Regions from separate parts of the Colwellia sp. E150_009 genome, predicted to be linked through region 2. Evidence: predicted binding sites of a transcription regulator. Region 2 holds the regulator's gene; the other holds the start of a gene.
What was found. Region 2 encodes FliA, which starts transcription of late flagellar genes. Its sites were predicted from a motif close to CTAAAGNTNNNNNNNNNNNNGCCGATA; they were not measured.

Region 1 (10,251 bases), on a different contig from region 2:
TTAGTGATCATATCGTGTAAGATTATAACGCACACATGGATCTGCTAGATATTTCTTTTCAGAAATATCTACAGTGTTATTTCTATGAGCTCAAATTCATTGATTGTAATGTGGAGTTTTCCATACATTCCACTTTAGGTAGACGAAGTATGAAAAAAACTACAAAAGACATTGATATAGCATGCAGCACAGTGTCTCATAATTTACTATTAACTTCTGCCCTTAATCATCTTCCCGAAGCTGTTTACCTTATTGATCCTGAATCCTCCAATATTTTATATGCAAATAAAATGGCTTGTGAATCTGTGGGGATGACAGAAGCAGAAATTATTAATAACTCTGTTTTAAGTCTACAAGATTCCGTTTTTAATCAACCACATTGGAGCGAAATTGCTGAAGTCATTTCACAATCACAAAAGCCTTATGTATTTTTAGGATATCATCAACGTAAAGGCGGCCGTTCTTTCCCCGTAGAGGTTCGTACGTCTAATATATACTATGAGGGACAGCATTTTTTCTTATCTGTTGCTCGTGATATTAGCTTACGTCAAATGAGAGACAAAGAAATGGAGGCGCATAAGCATAGTCTGTGGTATGCACTTTATGAAGCTTCAGATGGAATATGGGAGTGGAACATTGAGAATGATAGCCTGTATGTCAGTCCCAAACTGATGCAAATGCGAGGTTATGGCCCCGAGGAAGATGCATCAAAGGTTGATTTTTGGATAGATGGTATTCACCCTGATGATAAAAATAGAGTGCTTGCCGTAATGCAAGAACATTTGCAAGGACGTACCGATAAGTTTGAAGCTAAATACCGTTTAAGAAATCGAGCTGGTCACTATATTTGGGTTGATGACAGAGGAAAAGTCAGCAAAAGAAATGCACAAGGTGCCCCAGCTATTGTTGCTGGCATGGTACAGAACGTGACGGATCAGGTTGCTCTACAAGAAAGGTTAGAAAACCAAGCTGCACGAGACGAACTCACAGGAGCTTTTAACCGTCGGGTTTGTCATGAGATTTTGGAACAACAAATTGCTACTTCTCGCATTAACGGCGAACCATTTGCCGTTGTTTTTATTGATATAGATTATTTTAAAGCCATCAATGATCAATATGGGCATCGAGTAGGGGATATCGCTTTAAAAGCCTTTGTTAATAAAATGGAGGAGCACCTTAGAGAAAATGACTTATTGTTTCGCTGGGGAGGAGAAGAGTTTCTCGTACTTTTACCTGATTTAGAAGAAGCGAAACAGCATACAGTGGCTCAGAAGTTATGCAAAACCATTGAAAGTAATCGCATTACACTCGCTGATAAAACTGAAATCTCGTTGACAGTTAGTATGGGGGTTTCAACTTATCCTACCCATGGTTCAACAAGAGACCAACTAATAGAAAAAGCCGATATTGCAATGTACAGAGCAAAAGCTAATGGGAGAAATCGGGTTGAACTCTATAGCGATAGTGAATAAATTACACCGCGATAACATATAAGTAATCTGTAAAGGTATCTCTTACAGATTACTATCTAATGCCTTTTGGCCCAGTTGTTTGCGTCAAACAACTATCTATTTCTTAAGCTTGAATGTTTATATTGTTGCCAATATTTCCTACGGGACTGCTTGTGCTATTAGAAGTAGAAGGTGCTGCGCTTTCAATTAATTGCAATGCCATTTGACCTTCTTCTTCCGCAAGTTCTTTTGCTTTTACCGCGACACGTAATATTGTGCCATCACCACCATTAGCAGGGGCAAAACTTGGGGAACTATTGATATTGATAGACATAATGCCTCTCCGTAATAATAAACAGGTAAAGATATAAGGTTGTTAAATAATAGTGCTTAATCTAGTTATCGGCAAGTTTAATTAAAGCTTGAATTCTTTTTTAAACCTGCGTTATTTAATTCTTAAGTTATAATTAACTTAGCCGATACCTAAGTATGGTTTAATAAACAGAGGCAAGTGTTATGAGTTCATCAATACCCCCTAATACCACCTATAGTCAAGATGCACGAGCATTATCAAAGTCGGCTGATAAAGTAGATAACATGTCTACGGGTCAACAAGCCTCTAAGCTTGAAGATGATCAAAAAATTGAGGAAGCGCAAGCGCCAATCAGTCTCTCTAATAAACAACAGCTTAATGCTGCGATTATAGAATCTTCTTTGAACTACAATACAAGTATTGCTGATCAGCCTTTATCGCTGGTATTAAAAACAGCCCTACAAGGAATTAATGAAGCACTTAATGAAATGGGCGTTGAGAATACTGTTGAAGAGGCTTATGAGTCGGGCGTAGACTTTAGCCCTGAAGCAGTGGCAGAGCGAATTGTTTCTTTTAGTACCCAATTTCTAAGTTCGTATCGAGAACAACACCCAGAAATGGACGAAGAAGAAGCTTTAAATGCTTTTGTTAATATTATTGGCGGGGGTATAGAGCAAGGTTTTGATGAAGCTAAAGAAGTACTAACCAGTTTGAACGTGCTTGAGGGAGATATTAGCGATACTATTGATAAAACTTATGCTTTAGTTCAGGAAGGCTTGCAGTCTTTTGTTGAATCATTTAATAGAACCGAGGAAGAGCCAGCACAGTAAGGGCTAGAATTTATTTATCGTCATTTATATAATATAAAACAGTGTAAATATTAACTAAAAGTGAGTTGGTTTTGTCTGAAAAAACAATTAAGTTTGAATTTGAAAAGCACAATAAAAATAGTATTCGATATAAAGAAGTACCTGAAAATGGTATGCCACCTATTTTAGGTTCTATCTATGTGCAAAAATGGTTTGCGGGAGAAAGTAAGCAGCTAGAGGTCACAATTAAAACAGAAAGCTAATATCTGTAATTTCGCTAACCAGAATGTAGACTAGTATTATTGTTCCTGTGTTGAATGAGAATTGTTGTATACTAGTTTTTAAACAAATTATATTTTTACACTATAGGAAATTTTATGAAAAAGCTTATCTTACTTTTAACTGTTGCCACCTTGAGTAGTTCAGCAATAGCAGAAGAAACTAGCTGGCTGGACAGTTTAAAAAACCTTGTTGGTTTGGGTGATACTCAAGAACAAAATGCAGTTGCAAAGTTAAGTAGTGATGGTTTGGTTGATATGTTAACGAGTGGGTTGGGTGTAAACACAGACCAAGCATCTGGAGGCATGGGTGCAATTTTGAACTATGTGAAAAACAATGTATCAAGTGATCAATTTGGCCAGCTTGCTAAATCGTTACCAGGGGTTGAAGGGCTAGTTGGACAAATGCCTGATATTAGTCAACTTAGCTCTGGTGAAGGTTTAGGTGGATTACTTGATAAGGCTTCAGAATACAATGAGTCATTAAAATCTATTAATGATGTTAAAAGACAGTTTGAAGCACTCGGCTTAAAACCAGAAATGATCACCAGCTTTATTGCAAGTGCTCAACGTTATTTAGATACGGAAGAAGGCCAACAGGCAAAACAAGTATTAACTCAAGGTTTAGCAAAACTATTAGGTTAGTTGTGTTTTCTTTAATCTTGAACTGAATCAGCGCTGTGATGAAAGCACATAACATGATAGTGCTGATTTTAGCTCAAGTGATTTCCTTTAATATCTTTATTATTATTTCAATAAATATAACATGGATGTTTTTAGTTTCATCGGTTTTACAGGTTTGTTTAATAACAGTATATCGCTATTACTGACTTCATTTTTTAGTTCTTTGCTGTAATTTGCCGTGATCATCATGACAGGTAAGGGTAAATCGCGACAATTATTAATTTCATTGGCAACGTCTAAGCCATTTACGTCATCATCAAGATGATAGTCTACTATTAGAATATCGGCGTGATCATGATTAGTGTCGACCTGCTGTTGAAGGTGTTCTAGACTTATTGCGGTTGTTACGATACAACCCCACCCTTCAAGTAGCTGTGACATGCCTGCACAGACGTTAGCATCATTATCAATAAGCCAAATATTACTATTTGTTAATACGGAGGTTGCTAGCATAAATTGTGTAGGATCATTTGACCGTGATACTTGGTTTAATTCGCCCAATGGTACTTTAACAGAGAATACTGACCCTTTGTTTAAAGTAGAATTAACCATAATAGGGTGCTCAAGCACTTTTGATATTTTATCAACAATAGCTAAGCCTAACCCTAGCCCATTACGAAAGGCATTTTGAGAAGGTTTTAGCCGTTTGAATTCTTTAAATATTTCTTGTATTTGGTCTTGGGCAATACCCATGCCGTTGTCCCATACTTCGATCGATATTTGATTCCCTTGCCGTCTGCAACCAAGTAATACTTTACCATTACCAGCGTATCTAAAAGCATTAGAGAGAAAATTACGCAATATTCTGGCTAGTAATACACTATCACTGTTTATTACTACGTCACTGCTGACATACCGCAATTCTACTTGAAACTGTAGGCTGATTTGTTGGTATTCACTGACCAGATTGTTGAGTAGTTCAGAAAGTTTGAATGAGCATTTATCGGCTTTTACAACACCAGCATCAAGCTTTGAAATATCAACTAAAGTACATATTAAGTTTTCTAAATCATCTAATGAATTAGCAACCGAGCCAAGTAATGTTTTGGTTTTCCCTTCAAATGGAGCTTCCATTAGTGAACTAGTAAAAAGCTGTGCAGCATTCAAGGGTTGGAGTAAATCATGACTTACTGCTGCGAGAAACTTAGTTTTAGAACTGTTAGCAAATTCTGCTTCGCTTTTGGCTTTTAGCAGGTTAGCTTGAGCTTGTCGACGTTCTTCTACCTCGAGTTGTAATGTGTTATTTAAACTTTGTAATTGAGATGTTCTTTCTTTCACTCTAACTTCAAGCAAGTCATGTGCTTTTTGTAAAGCAAGGGCATTTTTACGTCGTTCAGTAATATCGCGAATGAGTACAAAAAAACCTTGTACCTCGCCATGCACATCTCGGTTAGGCACATAAGATTTTAATAAGTAATTTGGCTCATTAAATTTATTTCTTTCTTCAATTTCAAAACTAACACTTTCCCCGTTTAATGCGCGATCAAGGTAGGGTTTCAATTGAGTAAAGTCTGTATGAACTCGACTTAGTTCTAGCTCTAGCCCATTAAGGCCACCTTGAGGCCAACCGTACCAGTCAACATATACTTGATTGGTGAATTGATATTTTAGATCTTTACCAACATACGCAATCATCGCAGGTACATTGTCTGTAATTAATCGTAGCCAACTTTCACTTTGCCTTAGTGATTCAGCATTGCGATAACGTTCGGTTATATCGGTATAGGTTTTAATCGTTTTACCGTTATTTAATCGGTGATCTCGTATTTCTACAACGGTTCCATTTGCTAAAGTCTGGGTGTAGTAGTCAACGTCTGAATTTAATTTTGGTGTTAAGTCTAGCTCAGTCAGGTTTTTTAAATAATGAGTGTTAGGCATTGACCGTAAAAGATGAGGAGACAATTGGCTTATGCGAGCAAAACGCATGTTCCAGACTTCAATTTTATTATGGCTACTGATCAATATTACGCCTTGAGATAAATTGTCTATCAGGTTTTGTAATAATAGTGATTTCTGTGCCATGCCACGTTCATAACGAGCACTTTCGGCATTTTTTACTGCGGTAATATCAGTATAGAGCATTACCCAGCCACCTTCGCTGGTACGATGCTCATTTAATTGAAACCAGCGATCGTCTGACAACTGGTATACAGGGCTGGCGAATGCGTCACCTGGTGATGCTCGTCGAATAATGCCGCGTGTTTTTGCTAAATCTTTCAAATCGTTAAGGTTAGCACCTTCTTTTATGGGTAAGCCCGAGTCAGTCCAAAAGTTGGCAAAATTACTGTTTTGTAAAATGATTCGACCTTTACTGTCAAGTAAAACGAAGGCTTCAGAAATACTTTCGATAGCATCTATAAAGCGTTGCCGGAAAAGGTTTGCTTTATCATTTGCTTGTTTTAATGCATGGTTAGTACGTTCAAGTTTCGTTAAGGTTTCATTTAATGTTTGGGTTTTTTCTCTTACCTGTTCAGCTAAATGAACTGAATGTTCAAACGCAGTATAGGGGGCATATTGGTTTTCACCGCTGTCTTCAACGCGCTGCATTAGGGCATCGTTAATTTTTTTTAATTTGCTATTTTGTTTTTTTAATTGCGCTAATTCTTCTATTAAGGTTTGTTCATTCATCCATGCCTCCTGCGATATAAACGCCAGTAAAGGTTTGATTTAAGTGAATACCATTTATGTGCTCACCATAGGTATTGAAACCTACGATGTTGTACTGGGCATTCAAAATTTTTCCTTGTCTTTCTAAACCTTTTTGTTCTATCTCTAATCGTCTTAAAAAACAGTCACATACCAGCACTAATTCAGATTTTCCTCGACGTTGCTCAATCTCATTTAATTTCTGTGTTACTGGTTCATATATGTCGCCCATGTCTACAGCACTTAATACGATACCTATATCGACAGCGCAATAGAATGTGAGGCTTAAGTCCTCTTCATTAACTTTTTGAATAGAACGAATATAATATTGACCACCAACTTTTACTGCTAAAGGGTTAAGTGAGAAAACTTTAGGGCTTAAGTCTTTTATGTTCATATTCAAAAGTTTTGCGTATTCAAGTGCGGCAGGCTCTGCGTTTAATTCATAGACTGTTCTACTGTCAGCATCAGCCGCTGTTACTACTAACCTTTCTGTTGGCTGTTTAATGTGATTACAATTAAAAACTTCAAAAGATAAAACGGTGTTTACCATGATCACAATAGCGGCATTTTGATAAAATCGCCCTTGATAGTAAACATGGGTTTTCCCTAAGATTATATCGTCACCAGCCGAACCACCAAAGTGGGGCGTGCCTCTTGCAGCAGCGTTTAGCGTTACTAAAAACTGTTCTTCGTCTGAAGAAAGGCCATCAAGTAAAGTAAGTAAGAAACTATTGTTTTTAATCGTTGTTAAGTTTTTAGATTGGCATTGCTCTACCAATTCATTGATAGTAGATTGTGCATTTATAGTATTGAACTTTTCCATTGATTCAACTAACACAGCACTGATAGCAAAGTAGTAACAAGAAAAACCAATAGCCACTATTGAGTGTTGTTCGTAACCTTTGTTTGTTACTTCTCCTGCTGTGGTGCAACCAACAACATCTATGTCTTCAAATGCATTATTCATATTTTCTGCTAATGAATCTAATTCATAAGTTGATGAGCAATAGAAAAGTACAAAAGATATATTTTCTTGGTTTAGTTGTTGATAAAGCTCTTGGCTTGCAATGAATGGATCAGTTGCTCTACTGATTGCTGTTATAGTTTTTATTGGGTTCATATATTTGCCTTTGATGACGTTTTAGCTTTGTATTTTTTATGTTTATATTTCCTTATTTATCTATCATATCGTTTAGCGAGTTTAGTTCATAACCTTTATGTCTAAAGACCTTGATGTTTTGCTTTTTCTTGTTGTTTTATTTGAATATTTATTTACGACACAAAGTTGAGGGCTTTCAATTGTAACTAAACACTCTAAGCATTGAATGCATTCACCGTAGTCAATAGAGCCGTCAATGTTGATAGCGTCGATACCACACTTTTTGGTGCGACAAAGATGACAGGGTGAACCACACTCTTTTCGACGTCTTAGCATTTTAAGTAAGGGGAACCGTCCCAAAATGGCCAAACCAGCACCTAAAGGACACAAGTATCGACAATAAAACTTATGGATTTTTAAGCTAAGCACTAGTAATATTATGGCGTATAAAGCAAAGGGCCAATAGCGAATAAAACTAAGTGTAATGCTGGTTTTAAATGGCTCTATTTCTGCTAGCTTTTCCGCCAATGTTAAAGAATAAAATGAAATTCCAACGAGAATAAATAGTGCAATATATTTTATTTTTTGCGCTATTTTATGATGATGCGGTTTAACCTTGAACTGCTTTATTTTTAATTTATTAGCAATTAACGTTACAAATTCTTGCAATGCGCCAAAAGGGCATAGCCAACCACAAAATAAACCTCTTCCCCACAAAAATAATGTAATAAAGACAAATACCCATAATACAAAAATTATTGGGTCGAGTAAAAATACCTCAATATTGAATCCTTTGTTAAGTGAGAGTAGCAAAGTGTAAATATTAACAACAGATAGCTGCCCTTGTGCATAATAACCAATAAAAGCAACGACAAAGAGTAAAGAAATAAACCGCACTTGATGGGTGGTTTTGGCATTTTTGGCTAAGGTTTCTTGTTTAATAAATAACAAAGTTAATAAAATTAGGTAAACGCCTAATATTATTATTTCAGTGCTACGGCTTATCCAAATTTTAACCCATAAGGGAGATTTATCAGTGACGTTTTCTTTTGGTTCTTGATGCACAAATAATGCTTCAGGCAAGGTGGTTTGAATAGAAAAATTGTGTTGCTGTTTACTTAAAAAAGACTGGTTATAACTAACATTTAAGGACAAAGAAAATGCATTATTGAGTTCAAAACCTGATTGAGATTTTATTCTAAACACCTTAATGTCATTAAAGTCTGGCAAGGTAAGTGCAAAAAAGGGGTCATAGTAACTGTAAAAATCAATATCCCGAATATCTACGGGAAGAGTACCTTGTGTGGCGCTTAAACGGTTAGGTACGGTTTGTGGAATAAAATCTTCACTAACAAAACTATAACTTCCACGATTCAAAACCATTAAGGCATGTTCTCCTGGTTTCAAGCTTTCAAGTAAACGCTGGTATTCTTGCTCGCCTAACAAGTTTTTACCAATAATAGGAATATTTACAAAGGCAAAATACAGTTCAATAAAATTGTTTTCTCCTTCGCTTAATGCGTTTATTTCATCGGATAATGCAATGGAGGAGTTGTTAGTAATTGCTATGGCTTGTTCTCGGGTTAACTTCCAATGGCCAATATAATTGCGCTCAACAAGCTGGTCAAAGGTGAGTGTTTCGAAGAACTCAGAGTTAATAGAAATATTCGAGGGAGCAAGAAATCCTGAGAGTTTTTCACGTGCCACTTTAAGGGCAGAAGCAATAATGGTGTCATTAATCACTAATACTGAAATGGTTGCCCGTGTAATTCCATCTAAATAAGTAGTGTCGAGTGCTGTTTTATCGCGTGCGTTAATAATAAAACGCTTTTTAATGGAATGTCCTTGGTATTGTTTGATAAATCGAAAGAGGGGTTGTTCGCCTAAACCGTGTAAAAATATGGGTTCATGGTGATTCAATATTTTTAAGCCAGTGAGTACACCCTGTGTATCAATACCTATTAGTAAATTGACAGTTTGCCCTGAAAAAGCAATAAAATGGGTGAAATCGTCAGATTCAAAAACATAACCTAGTAGTTCATTTAGTTGATAAACAGGTGTTACAGGGATGTCTTTGTCAACAGGTCCTATGCGAGTTGCGCTAGGAAATATTTGGGCAATATCTTCAGAAATTGACGTGGCATTTTGGCTATCACTAACATTAAATGCAAACGTGTAAAAAGAGGGTGTTAACATAAAAAAAAGGGCGAATAATACCCTGATTTTAAGGTGGTATGATCTTTTTAAAGGCATGCTAACACCCAAGTAAATTTTTATAATCTCTGGAAATATTATAAAAAGCTAATGTATATTGCTTGATTCTCCTTGGAATAAATGAGTACTTTTGTATAAAAGCAAAGCACTCATTTATCCAAAATATCGAGTTGGAGATAGTTTAAAAGAACCCTAAAGGACTTGTGCTATAGCTTACCAATAGGTTCTTAGTTTGCTGATAATGATCAAGCATCATTTTGTGGGTTTCACGGCCTATACCTGATTTTTTATACCCACCAAACGCAGCGTGAGCCGGATATAAATGATAACAGTTAGTCCATACTCGGCCAGATTCAATACCACGACCCATTCGATGAGCAAGGTTAGCATCACGTGTCCAAACGCCAGCACCTAAGCCAAAAGCAGTGTCATTTGCTATTTGTAATGCTTCTTCAGGGTTTTTAAACGTAGTAACAGAAATGACTGGGCCAAAAATTTCTTCTTGGAAAACTCGCATTGAGTTATTACCTTTCAAAATAGTTGGTTGGATATAGAAACCAGTTTCTAGTGAGCCATCTAAACTCTCATGTTGACCACCAGAAAGCACAACTGCACCTTCATCTTTACCTATTTGTAAGTAGCTTTTTATTTTATCATATTGCTCTTTAGACGCTTGTGCACCAACCATAGTGTTAACATCAAGAGGATTACCTTGAATGATGTTTTTGGTTTTCTCAAGTACTTTTTCCATGAA
Region 2 (10,251 bases):
TACCGTCCACACTTCCAATTGTTTTTCCTACCATTCAATTAATTAGTGAAATCATTTTACTGCTTAGATTGTCTTTAACCATTTTTAATTATTATTTTCTGAAATACGCTCATCATCTTTTCTAGTAGAGATTCTAATACCCCCATTAGGTAAACGAATGACTTGAATTTCATTTGCAGTTTCTTCTGGTACAACATCGGTTGTTATCGCTTCAACCTTTTTAATCTCAGTGGTTGGTGTATTAAGTAAATTTGCTTCTTCTAGCCCATATTTTGAAATTGCCACGACAACTTTTCTATTTTTTGCGCGTCCTTGAGCCGTTGTATTGTCTGCCGTAGGATAATATTGCCCATAACCTTCTATCGCCATGCGTGCTGGAGTGACACCTTGTTTTTCTAATACTCTTAAAATAGCGGTAGCTCGGGCAACAGATAATTCCCAGTTAGATGAAAAAATTTCATTGTTGATCATTTGATCATCTGTGTAGCCTCTTACTCGCACAAAGTTGTTTGCTTCACCAATAACATCATAAATAACGCCTAATATATTAACAGCCGAATTAGTTACCGATGCAGAGCCGCTTGGGAATAATAAAGCACTATTTAATTCTATTTCTAACCAATCACCATCAATTTGCAATTGCGCAAAACCAGATTCAATTAATTCATAAAGGGCCGTATGCAGTTCGTTTTCTAAAGACGTTAAATGACTGCCTATTTTAGAATCTGAAATATTAGAAAGTGTTTCTTCTCCTTCAAGTAGTTCAGCGCCTGCGTCTTCAAGAATACCGTTTCCAAATAACCTTTTATCCGTTTTACTGCTATTAACGTTGAGGATATCATCACCATGCCCTCTATTTTTAAGTTTTTCATCGTCAGCCTGAAAAACACGACCAACTGATTCAGTAATTGATTCAAATGGCTTTTCATTAACCATAGCCATAGCATATAACACTACAAACAAAGCGAAAAGAAGTGTCATGTAGTCAGCATAAGACACTAACCAGCGATGTACATTATCATGCTCTACATGATGTCTTCTTTGGCTTTGGCGAAAATTTCTCACGTATTTAACCTAAAAGCCGATAACTTATTCTCAATGGCATGTGGGTTATCTCCACGAGCAATAGCCACTAGGCCTTCCATAATCATTTCTCTGTACATGGTTTGTTGGTGTATGATCTCTTTTATTTTATTTGCTACAGGTAAATATAATAAGTTAGCAAAACCAACCCCATAAATAGTTGCAATAAATGCGGTGGCAATACCTTGTCCAAGAAGTGCGGGTTCAGTTAAGTTATTCATCGCGTGAATTAAACCTAGAACCGCTCCTAAAATACCAATGGTTGGGCTGTATCCTCCCATTGATTCAAAAACGGTAGCCGAACGTAAATGATGTTCTCGATAAACATCTAAATCTAACTCAAGTGATACTTGCAAATTTTCTAATTCAACGCCATCTACGAGTAAATTTAGCCCTTTTTGAGTATAACTATCGTATTCATCCAAGGCTTCGTTTTCAAGCGCTAAATATCCTAATTCTCTTGACTTAACCGCCCAAAGAACAATTTTTTCAATGCCTTTTTCTATGTCATAATTGGGTGGCGTAAAAACCCATTTCAATAATGTCAGGGCATGGTAAAACTGTGCACTTGACGATTGCAACATAACAGCACCTAATGTGCCGCCTACAACAATGATAAAGGCTGGCAATTCAAATAAGGCGAGAATTGAGCCACCATCTAAAATAAAGCCCAAATAAATAGCAAATAAAGCAACAACAAGACCAGTAATACTGAGCTTATCCATGCTTAACTTCCTTAATTATAGCACTAGATATTTCATCTAAGGGTAAGGACAATTGTGAAATACCCGCTACGGCAACGGCTTGCGGCATACCATAAACGACACAACTTTGTTCGTCCTGTGCCCATATTGTGGCACCTTTTGTTTTTAACATGCGTGATCCTTCTCTGCCATCTGATCCCATGCCAGTTAAAATAACGCCAAGAACCTTTCCACCAAATATTTTAGCCGCAGAACCAAAACTAACATCAACACTCGGTTTAAAAGCTATTTTTAATGAATCGTCTTCAATTATTTTAATTTTTGCGGCACTTTCCGAACCTGTAATAATCATTTGTCGCCCGCCAGGAGCAAGGTAGGCACAACCTGGCTTAAGAATATCGCCATTACTCGCTTCTTTCACATTAATTTTACACAAAGAGTTTAATCTTGTAGCAAAAGCATTGGTAAATGTTGCAGGCATATGTTGCACCATAATAATAGGCAATGGGAAATCTTGGGGGAATTCAGTTAATATTTTTTGTAGCGCAACGGGACCGCCTGTTGACGTTCCAATAGCTAACAAAGCATATTTTTTACCTGAAGATGCTTTCTTCATATTCGCAGAAGAGACTTGTTCTCCTGCAGGTTGTCTTGTTCTAATAGTAGGTCTTGAGCTTTGAGCAGGATCTTGAATAGAATGATTAGAAGTTCTATCGCGTGCTATATTAGCCTTACTAACTCTGCTTTTTGTGGCTAGCTGAATGACACGTTGTCGTAACAAACTACCCGCCATTTCACTGTTTTGAGCAATTTCGTTAAATTTTTTAGGTAAAAAATCTAATGCGCCAGCTTCTAAGGCATCCAGTGTCGATTTTGCTCCTTGATGTGTTAACGAAGAAAACATCAGTATAGCCGTTGGCGACTGCGCCATTATTCTTTGTACTGCGACAATGCCATTTAAAACGGGCATTTCAACATCCATGGTGATTACATCAGGCTTTAGCGATAACGCTTTGTCTACTGCTTCTTGTCCATTTACAGCAACATCGATAACTTCAAGCAGTGGATCCCTATTTAAAATATCAGTGACTCGTCGTCTAAAAAAACTCGAATCATCAACAACGAGCACTTTGTAGGTCATTTATTTCCTCTACTGTTTTATATATGCGACTTTTATGAACGCAGTTTTTTATTCACGGGTGATTTTTTCGCATAAAACTTTAACATGTTAGGTATATCTATAATGAGTGCAATACCACCATCACTAGTGATAGTTGCTCCTGCCATACCTGGAGTACCATGTAATAATCTATCAAGTGGCTTAATCACCACTTCTTCTTGACCAATTAATCGGTCAACTACGAAAGCAACTTGCTGATTACCTAATTGCACAATAACCACATGCCCTTTATCACGAGGTTTATCTTCATAGTTTCTGACAAGCCACTGATCTAAGTAAAATAGTGGGATCGCTTTTTCACGAACAATAATGGTTAACTGCCCATCCACACGGTTTGTATTGGTTAAATCTAAATGAAATATTTCATTTACTGCTGCTAGTGGCAAAGCAAAGGTCTGCTCACCAACAACGACCATTAAGGTTGGTAAAATAGCTAATGTTAGAGGCACTTTTATTTCTAAAATAGTACCAACACCCATTTCTGAGTCAATATTAACAGTACCATTGAGTTGGGTAATTTTTGTTTTAACAACATCCATACCAACACCACGGCCTGACACCTCTGATATTTCAGTTTTAGTAGAAAACCCAGGTGCAAAAATCAAACTGAAGGCTTCGGTATCAGACATTCTTGCTGCTGCATCTACATCAAGCACACCACGGTCAATCGCTATTCCTTTCAGTTTTTCAGCATCCATACCTGCACCATCATCTTTAATGGTTAACAGGATATGGTCTCCTTCTTGTGATGCTGATAAAGTAACAGTACCTTGACGAGGTTTGCCTTTTTCTTCACGGATACTCGGTTCTTCAATACCATGGTCAACAGAATTACGTACCAAATGCACTAATGGATCCGCTAATGCTTCAACTAAGTTTTTATCTAAATCTGTGTCTTCTCCCACCAGTACTAGTTGAATATCTTTATTCAGACTACGTGCTAAATCACGTACAACCCGAGGAAAACGACCAAATACTTTTTTAATTGGCTGCATTCGGGTTTTCATTACCGCACCTTGCAGATCGGTAGTGACTGCATCTAAATTTGATACCGCTTTGGTTAAGTCTTCATCGTCAGAAGTTAACCCTAAACTGGTTAGGCGATTTCTAACTAAAACTAATTCGCCAACCATATTCATGATTTTATCTAGCCGTTTAGTATCAACACGTACCGTTGTTTCTCCTTGAGGAGTTGCGGGTTGTGCTGCTTTTTTGGGCGCAGGTGCTGGCGTAGGTTTGTTAGCTTGTGGTGCAGGACTAGAAGATGCAGGCTGTGCAATAGGAGTCGCAGATGACGCTGGCACATCACTAGGTCGAGTACTTGATGCAGCTATTTCTTCAGATGACTTGGCTTCACTGGGTTTTGGTGCATTACCTTTGCCATGTAACTCGTCAAGCAAACTTTCAAATTCGTCATCATTAATTTCATCATCCGAACTAGCTGTAGAGGTTGTAGAATTGTTTATATCTGACGAAAAGGCGCCTTGTCCGTGTAGTTCATCTAATAAAGATTCAAATTCATCATCAGAAATATCACCACTCGTATCAGTACTCGCTGAGTTATCATCCGAAGGTATAGTGTTTGCTGAAGGGCTACCACCACCATGCAATTCATCAAGCAAACGTTCAAACTCGTCTTCACTCATATCATCGCTAGCATCTGATATTTCTTCTTGATGTGTAGCTTCTGGTGGAGCAACAACAGGTTCAGGAATTGGTGTTTCAACCACGGGCGCAGCGTCTTCAGGTTGACTTAAGCGGCGTAATTCTGCAAGTAATGCAGCATCGGCCGTGGTCAATGGTTCTCTGCTTTTGACTAAGTCAAACATATCATTAATCGTGTCAAGTGCAGATAATATAGTATCCATTAAATCAGCATTAACGGTACGTTTTCCTGTTCGCAGTAAATCGAATATATTTTCTGCGCCATGACAAACGTCAACAAGCTCATTTAAAGCCAGAAAGCCTGCGCCACCTTTTACGGTGTGGAAGCCTCGAAAAATAGCATTGAGTAAATCAGCATTATCAACATCATTTTCAAGCTCAACTAATTGCTCAGAGAGCAATTCAAGTATCTCACCTGCTTCGACTAAAAAGTCCTGTAGAATTTCTTCATCTGCTTCAAATGACATTCACTAACTCCTGTTAAAAACCTAAACTTGATAAAAGATCATCAACATCATCTTGATCTTCTACAACATCATCTCTTTCTTCCGCATTAACAATTGGCCCTTCAACTAAGTTTTCACCCACTTTAGGTGCAGACTTTTCTCGTTCACTGTCTGCTGTCATACCAAATGCAGTTAACATATTGATTAAACTTTCTTCAACTTCTCTAACTAAGTCAATAACTTTTCTAATAACTTGTCCCGTTAGATCTTGAAAGTCTTGCGCCATTAATACGTCGGTCATTAAACTATGGATATGCGTGGTTTCTTTGCCTGTTGTCGCTAATAAACAATCAAGATCCACACATAATGCTTTAAACTCTTTAAGCTCAATCTCATTATTCATTAATTTAGTCCATGCGGGGTTAACAGCACGGACTTGATCAGCAATGTTATCAAGCACTGGAAAAATAGATTCTACTGCATCCATTGTTTTGTTTGCGGCTTCTTCGGTGCTGGTAATAACATAATTTAAACGTTCTTTTGCATCAGGAATATCCGCTGTTGCTAAATCACTTAATCGTGAATCAATGTTGAAATTTGTTAAAGAGTCATGCAGTTGACGAGTTAATTTACCGATTTCAGCAAATAAATCAGAATTAATTGGATTTTGAATCTTAGAAATAAGCTCATCGGCTTTTTCTTGCTGATCATTTTCTAAAAATTCAACTAGAGACCTAGCCTGTTCTAATGAAATTCGTCCCACCATTGCCATATTCATGCAATATCCTCAACACTTAATCAAAGCACTAACAAATGTTTTTTGTGGACTGTAAGCAGCCCACCTAAATAAAAACTAACCTAAACGTTCGAAGATTTTATCTAATTTCGTTTTTAAGGTAGCAGCAGTAAATGGTTTAACAATATAACCATTTACACCTGCTTGAGCTGCCATTACTATTTGCTCTTTCTTTGCTTCAGCTGTAATTAATAATACGGGGATGTGAGCTAAATTTGCATCTGCGCGAATAGCTTTTAACAAGTCAATACCTTGCATTCCCGGCATGTTCCAATCAGTGACAACAAAATCAAAATCGCCATTCTGAAGCATAGGTAAAGCTGTACTACCGTCATCCGCTTCTTGAATGTTTGTAAAGCCTAAATCACGTAACAAATTTTTCACTATTCGTCTCATAGTTGAAAAATCATCAACAACAAGCACTTTCATATTTTTATCCAAGACACCCTCCGGCTAAACATTCATATTTCTAAAGGTTAACATAATTATTATTGTACTTAACTTTGCCAAGATTGCATACGAGCTTTTAACCTGTGCATTGCTTGACTATGAATTTGGCTGACGCGCGATTCACTCACATCCAGTATTTGTCCAATTTCACGTAAATTCAATTCTTCATCGTAATATAGAGACAGTACTAGAGCTTCACGTTCTGGTAAAGTACTAATACACTCACTTAAACCTTTTTTAAAGGCTTTGTGCTCAATACTTTGATATGGGTCATCACTTTGGCACGTGCTATCAAGCATCAGTGCATCTTCATTCACGCCTAAGTCATTAATACCAAGTATTTTACCAGTACTCACTTCACTTAATATATGATGATACTCATTTAATGAAATTTCAAGCTTTTCAGCAACTTCTATATCTGTTACATCCCGCCCTAAACTGGCTTCTAGTTGCTTAATAGCTTCCGTAACCATACGGCTATTTTTATGCACTGACCTAGGAGTCCAATCTCCACGGCGCATTTCATCAAGCATCGCTCCGCGAATGCGAATACCTGCAAACGTTTCGAAACTAGCACCTTTGGTGTTGTCGAAATTATTCGCTGCTTCAAATAAGCCGATCATACCCGATTGAATTAAATCATCAACCATGACACTCGCAGGCAAACGTGCTAGCAAGTGATAGGCTATTCGTTTAACCAATACAGTATATTGTTCAAGTAACACTGTTTTGTCAATTGGGTTGATATAGGCATTAGTTTTTACCACTTTTTACTATTCCCACCAAAATTATTTTAAAATGCTTGTTGGGTCTTTAATGTTCAACAAACGAGTGATATTAATTAAAAGTTAGTAATCGAGTAATTGTTCAATAAAAAATTCCAAGTGACCTGATGCTTGATGCGGTACTGGCCAACGACTAAGATTTTTAGCCAAATCCTTAAATGCAATGGCTGCTGGGGAGTCTGGAAAGGCTTCAACAATCACTTGCTGCTTGCGCACTGATTTTCGAATATTTTCATCAAAAGGGATCACGGCAACTAATTCAAGTGCCACATCTAAAAACCTATCCGTAACTTTTGTCAATTTTGCAAATAATTGTTGCCCTTCTTTAGGACTGCGCACCATATTGGCAACCACTTTAAATTTGAAAACATTGTGATCTCGACTAAGTAATTTCATTAGTGCATAGCAATCGGTAATCGAGGTAGGTTCATCACATACAACTAACATGACATCTTGTGCTGCGCGAGTGAAGCTCAATACCATATCAGAGATACCAGCCGCCGTATCAACAATGAGTACATCAAACTGAGTTTTCATTTCGCTAAAAGCACGTATCAACCCTGCATGTTCTGCATGGGTTAGATCAACCATAGATTGAGATCCAGAAGTCGCTGGAATAATTTTTATGTTACTAGGGCCAGTGATAATAATATCATCTAGTTCACATTCACCTGATAACACATGGGAAAGATTACGTTGTACTCGTAAGCCTAACATAACATCAACATTAGCTAACCCCAAATCGGCATCTAAGACTAATACTCGTTTACCTTGTTGACCAAGAGCAACAGCTGTGTTTAATGAGACGTTGGTTTTACCAACCCCTCCCTTGCCACCTGAAACTGCTACTACTTTAACTTTTTTTAAGTCCTGCATTTTTCTTAAGCCACTCGCTTGATCTGACATTTATTACTTCTTATATTTCTCTTATATTATTGCTAGTAGTTAATGCATAGTTCACTAAAATACGTCAATTTAAACGCTGCTATACAGCTACGGCTTGCGTTCTTGGCATCGGCCTAACTGTTCGTTGAGCATAAGTGACATTGTTCTTTGCTGCCATTTTATCGGCAAGCGTAACTAATTTTTCAACATTTGCAACTTTAATATCTTCTGGCACTCTCTGCCCATCCGTAAGATAACCTATTGGCAAGCCATTTTGAATTGAAGTTGTAATTATTTCACCAATACTTACGCTTTCATCAAGTTTAGTATAAATAGAACCCGACAACGGTACTTTTTTAAACCTATCTACATTTTCTTGCATAACCTGTTGCTGGCTGTTAGCTGCAAGCACTAAATAATTTCTTATTCTAACGCGAGTATTAGCTACTAGGTTAGCTAAATTTTCAGCTAAACGAATATCTCTTTGTCCCATACCTGCCGTATCGATTAGAATTAATTTCTTGTTAGAAAACTGTTCAAGTAATAAATCTAATGCTTGGCTGTCTTTTGCCAACTTTACTTGGCAACCAATAATTTTTCCATAGGTTGCAAGTTGTTCAAAACCCGCTATTCGGTATGTATCTGTTGAAATCAGTGCAACATGCTCATGACCATGTACTTGTGCAAAACGTGCGGCAAGTTTAGCAATAGTTGTTGTTTTTCCTACACCTGTAGGACCAACTAACGCAACAACACCACCACGATGAATAATATCGTTTTGAGTTGTATTAAGTTGCTCACCAATTAGCTTAGTTGCTTGCTGCCATGCTTCAGTGTCATTATATTGACTAGGTACATAACCCGCTATTTGATCGGCAATTTGGTCATTTAAACCTAAACCTAAAAGGCGATTAACTAAGACCGCTCTCTGTGGTTCTTTTTGGGCCATCTCTTGCCACATCAAGCCCGATACTTGATGCTCTAATAACTTTCTAATAGAGGCCATTTCTTGCTGCATTTTATCAAAATTTTCTTGGGTAGCATAGCCATTTTGATCTGCCTGTTGCCCCGTAGACTGCTTTGTTTGTATTTTGCTTGCCATATGCTCAGCTTCTAAAGAAATATGATTTTCATCTTGTCCATTACTTTGTGTATTAACGGCTTCTGGCGAAAGAATAGTACCGTCAGGCTTAGAGTGGCGTAATCGCTCGGTAAAGCTACGTAGTTGATCTTCAATATTTTCATCTTGGCTAGGTATTTGAGGTTCTGCCCCTAAATTAATATGTTCGGTGCTGATTGGTAATGTGTTATTAGTATTGTTTACTGCCTCATTTATTTTTGGTTGATGCTGAACCTGTCTATTCAATAATGCAGATAGGCTATCTACAGGCATTTGTGTGTTTGTTGCAGTATTTGATTTGGTCTCTGATGCCCCTACCTCAGTTGATAGTGGTGATGATTGAGTAAGACTAACCGTATCATTTGATACTTCACGACTATTCTGCTCATCTTGACTGTGCGTACTACTTGTATGAGAAGTTTCTTGCGGTGTTGGTTGATTATAATCAACCGCTGCCATTAACTCGACGCCTTCAGGAATTTTTTTATTAGACATAATAACTGCATCTACACCTAATTCTTCTTTTATTTGGGCTAATGCGCTACGCATATCTTTGCCTACAAAACGTCTTATTTTCACAGTGAACTCCTCATTTAGTGCAATTTTCAAGTGTCGACTTGTGAAATAACCGACCGAATTTCGGCAATTTCATTACTCGCACTATTTTTCTCGTTACTTTTATTTATTGTCCAATGGCACTAACAATTTTAATTTGCTTGTCATCAGGTATTTCTTGATAAGAAATAACCCTTAAACTTGGTATAGTGTATTTTACAAATTTAGCCAGCACTGATCGTAGAATTCCAGAAGTTAACAATATTGGTGTATCGCCTGCCAATTCCTGCTGTTGAGCCCCCTCTGTTAAAGATTTCTGCAACCGTTCTGCTAATCCAGGTTCAATACCTGCGCCATCATCTCCTGCCATTTGCATAGACTGGTGCAACATCTGTTCCAACTCAGGCGCCAAGGTTATGACAGGTACTTCATGGGCTGGGCCAACAAGATCTTGGATAATAAATTTTCGTAAGCTAATTCTCACTGCCGCCGTTAGTACTTCGGCATCTTGGCTCTTAGGCCCATACTCAACCAAGGTTTGAATAATCGAACGCATATCACGAACAGCCACACCTTCATTCA

Region 1: the regulator FliA is predicted to act here: its motif matches at 1,907-1,933, upstream of ACE1OF_RS18165 (DUF5610 domain-containing protein).

What each region holds. Positions count from the first base shown of each region.
Region 1 is NZ_JBHFOM010000058.1:6,534-16,784, forward strand. Features, by position in the region: gene ACE1OF_RS18155 (sensor domain-containing diguanylate cyclase) at 150-1,472, shown strand; gene ACE1OF_RS18160 (cytoplasmic protein) at 1,576-1,785, opposite strand; gene ACE1OF_RS18165 (DUF5610 domain-containing protein) at 1,968-2,594, shown strand; gene ACE1OF_RS18170 (hypothetical protein) at 2,666-2,836, shown strand; gene ACE1OF_RS18175 (DUF2780 domain-containing protein) at 2,951-3,496, shown strand; gene ACE1OF_RS18180 (NahK/ErcS family hybrid sensor histidine kinase/response regulator) at 3,599-6,163, opposite strand; gene nosP (nitric oxide-sensing protein NosP) at 6,156-7,304, opposite strand; gene ACE1OF_RS18190 (4Fe-4S binding protein) at 7,386-9,479, opposite strand; gene exaC (acetaldehyde dehydrogenase ExaC) at 9,679-10,251, opposite strand, start outside.
Region 2 is NZ_JBHFOM010000005.1:149,752-160,002, reverse strand. Features, by position in the region: gene ACE1OF_RS04230 (ParA family protein) at 1-18, opposite strand, end outside; gene ACE1OF_RS04225 (OmpA family protein) at 85-1,065, opposite strand; gene ACE1OF_RS04220 (flagellar motor protein) at 1,062-1,808, opposite strand; gene ACE1OF_RS04215 (protein-glutamate methylesterase/protein-glutamine glutaminase) at 1,801-2,928, opposite strand; gene ACE1OF_RS04210 (chemotaxis protein CheW) at 2,961-5,099, opposite strand; gene ACE1OF_RS04205 (protein phosphatase CheZ) at 5,113-5,856, opposite strand; gene cheY (chemotaxis response regulator CheY) at 5,932-6,315, opposite strand; gene ACE1OF_RS04195 (RNA polymerase sigma factor FliA) at 6,372-7,091, opposite strand; gene ACE1OF_RS04190 (MinD/ParA family ATP-binding protein) at 7,173-8,015, opposite strand; gene flhF (flagellar biosynthesis protein FlhF) at 8,095-9,693, opposite strand; gene flhA (flagellar biosynthesis protein FlhA) at 9,797-10,251, opposite strand, start outside.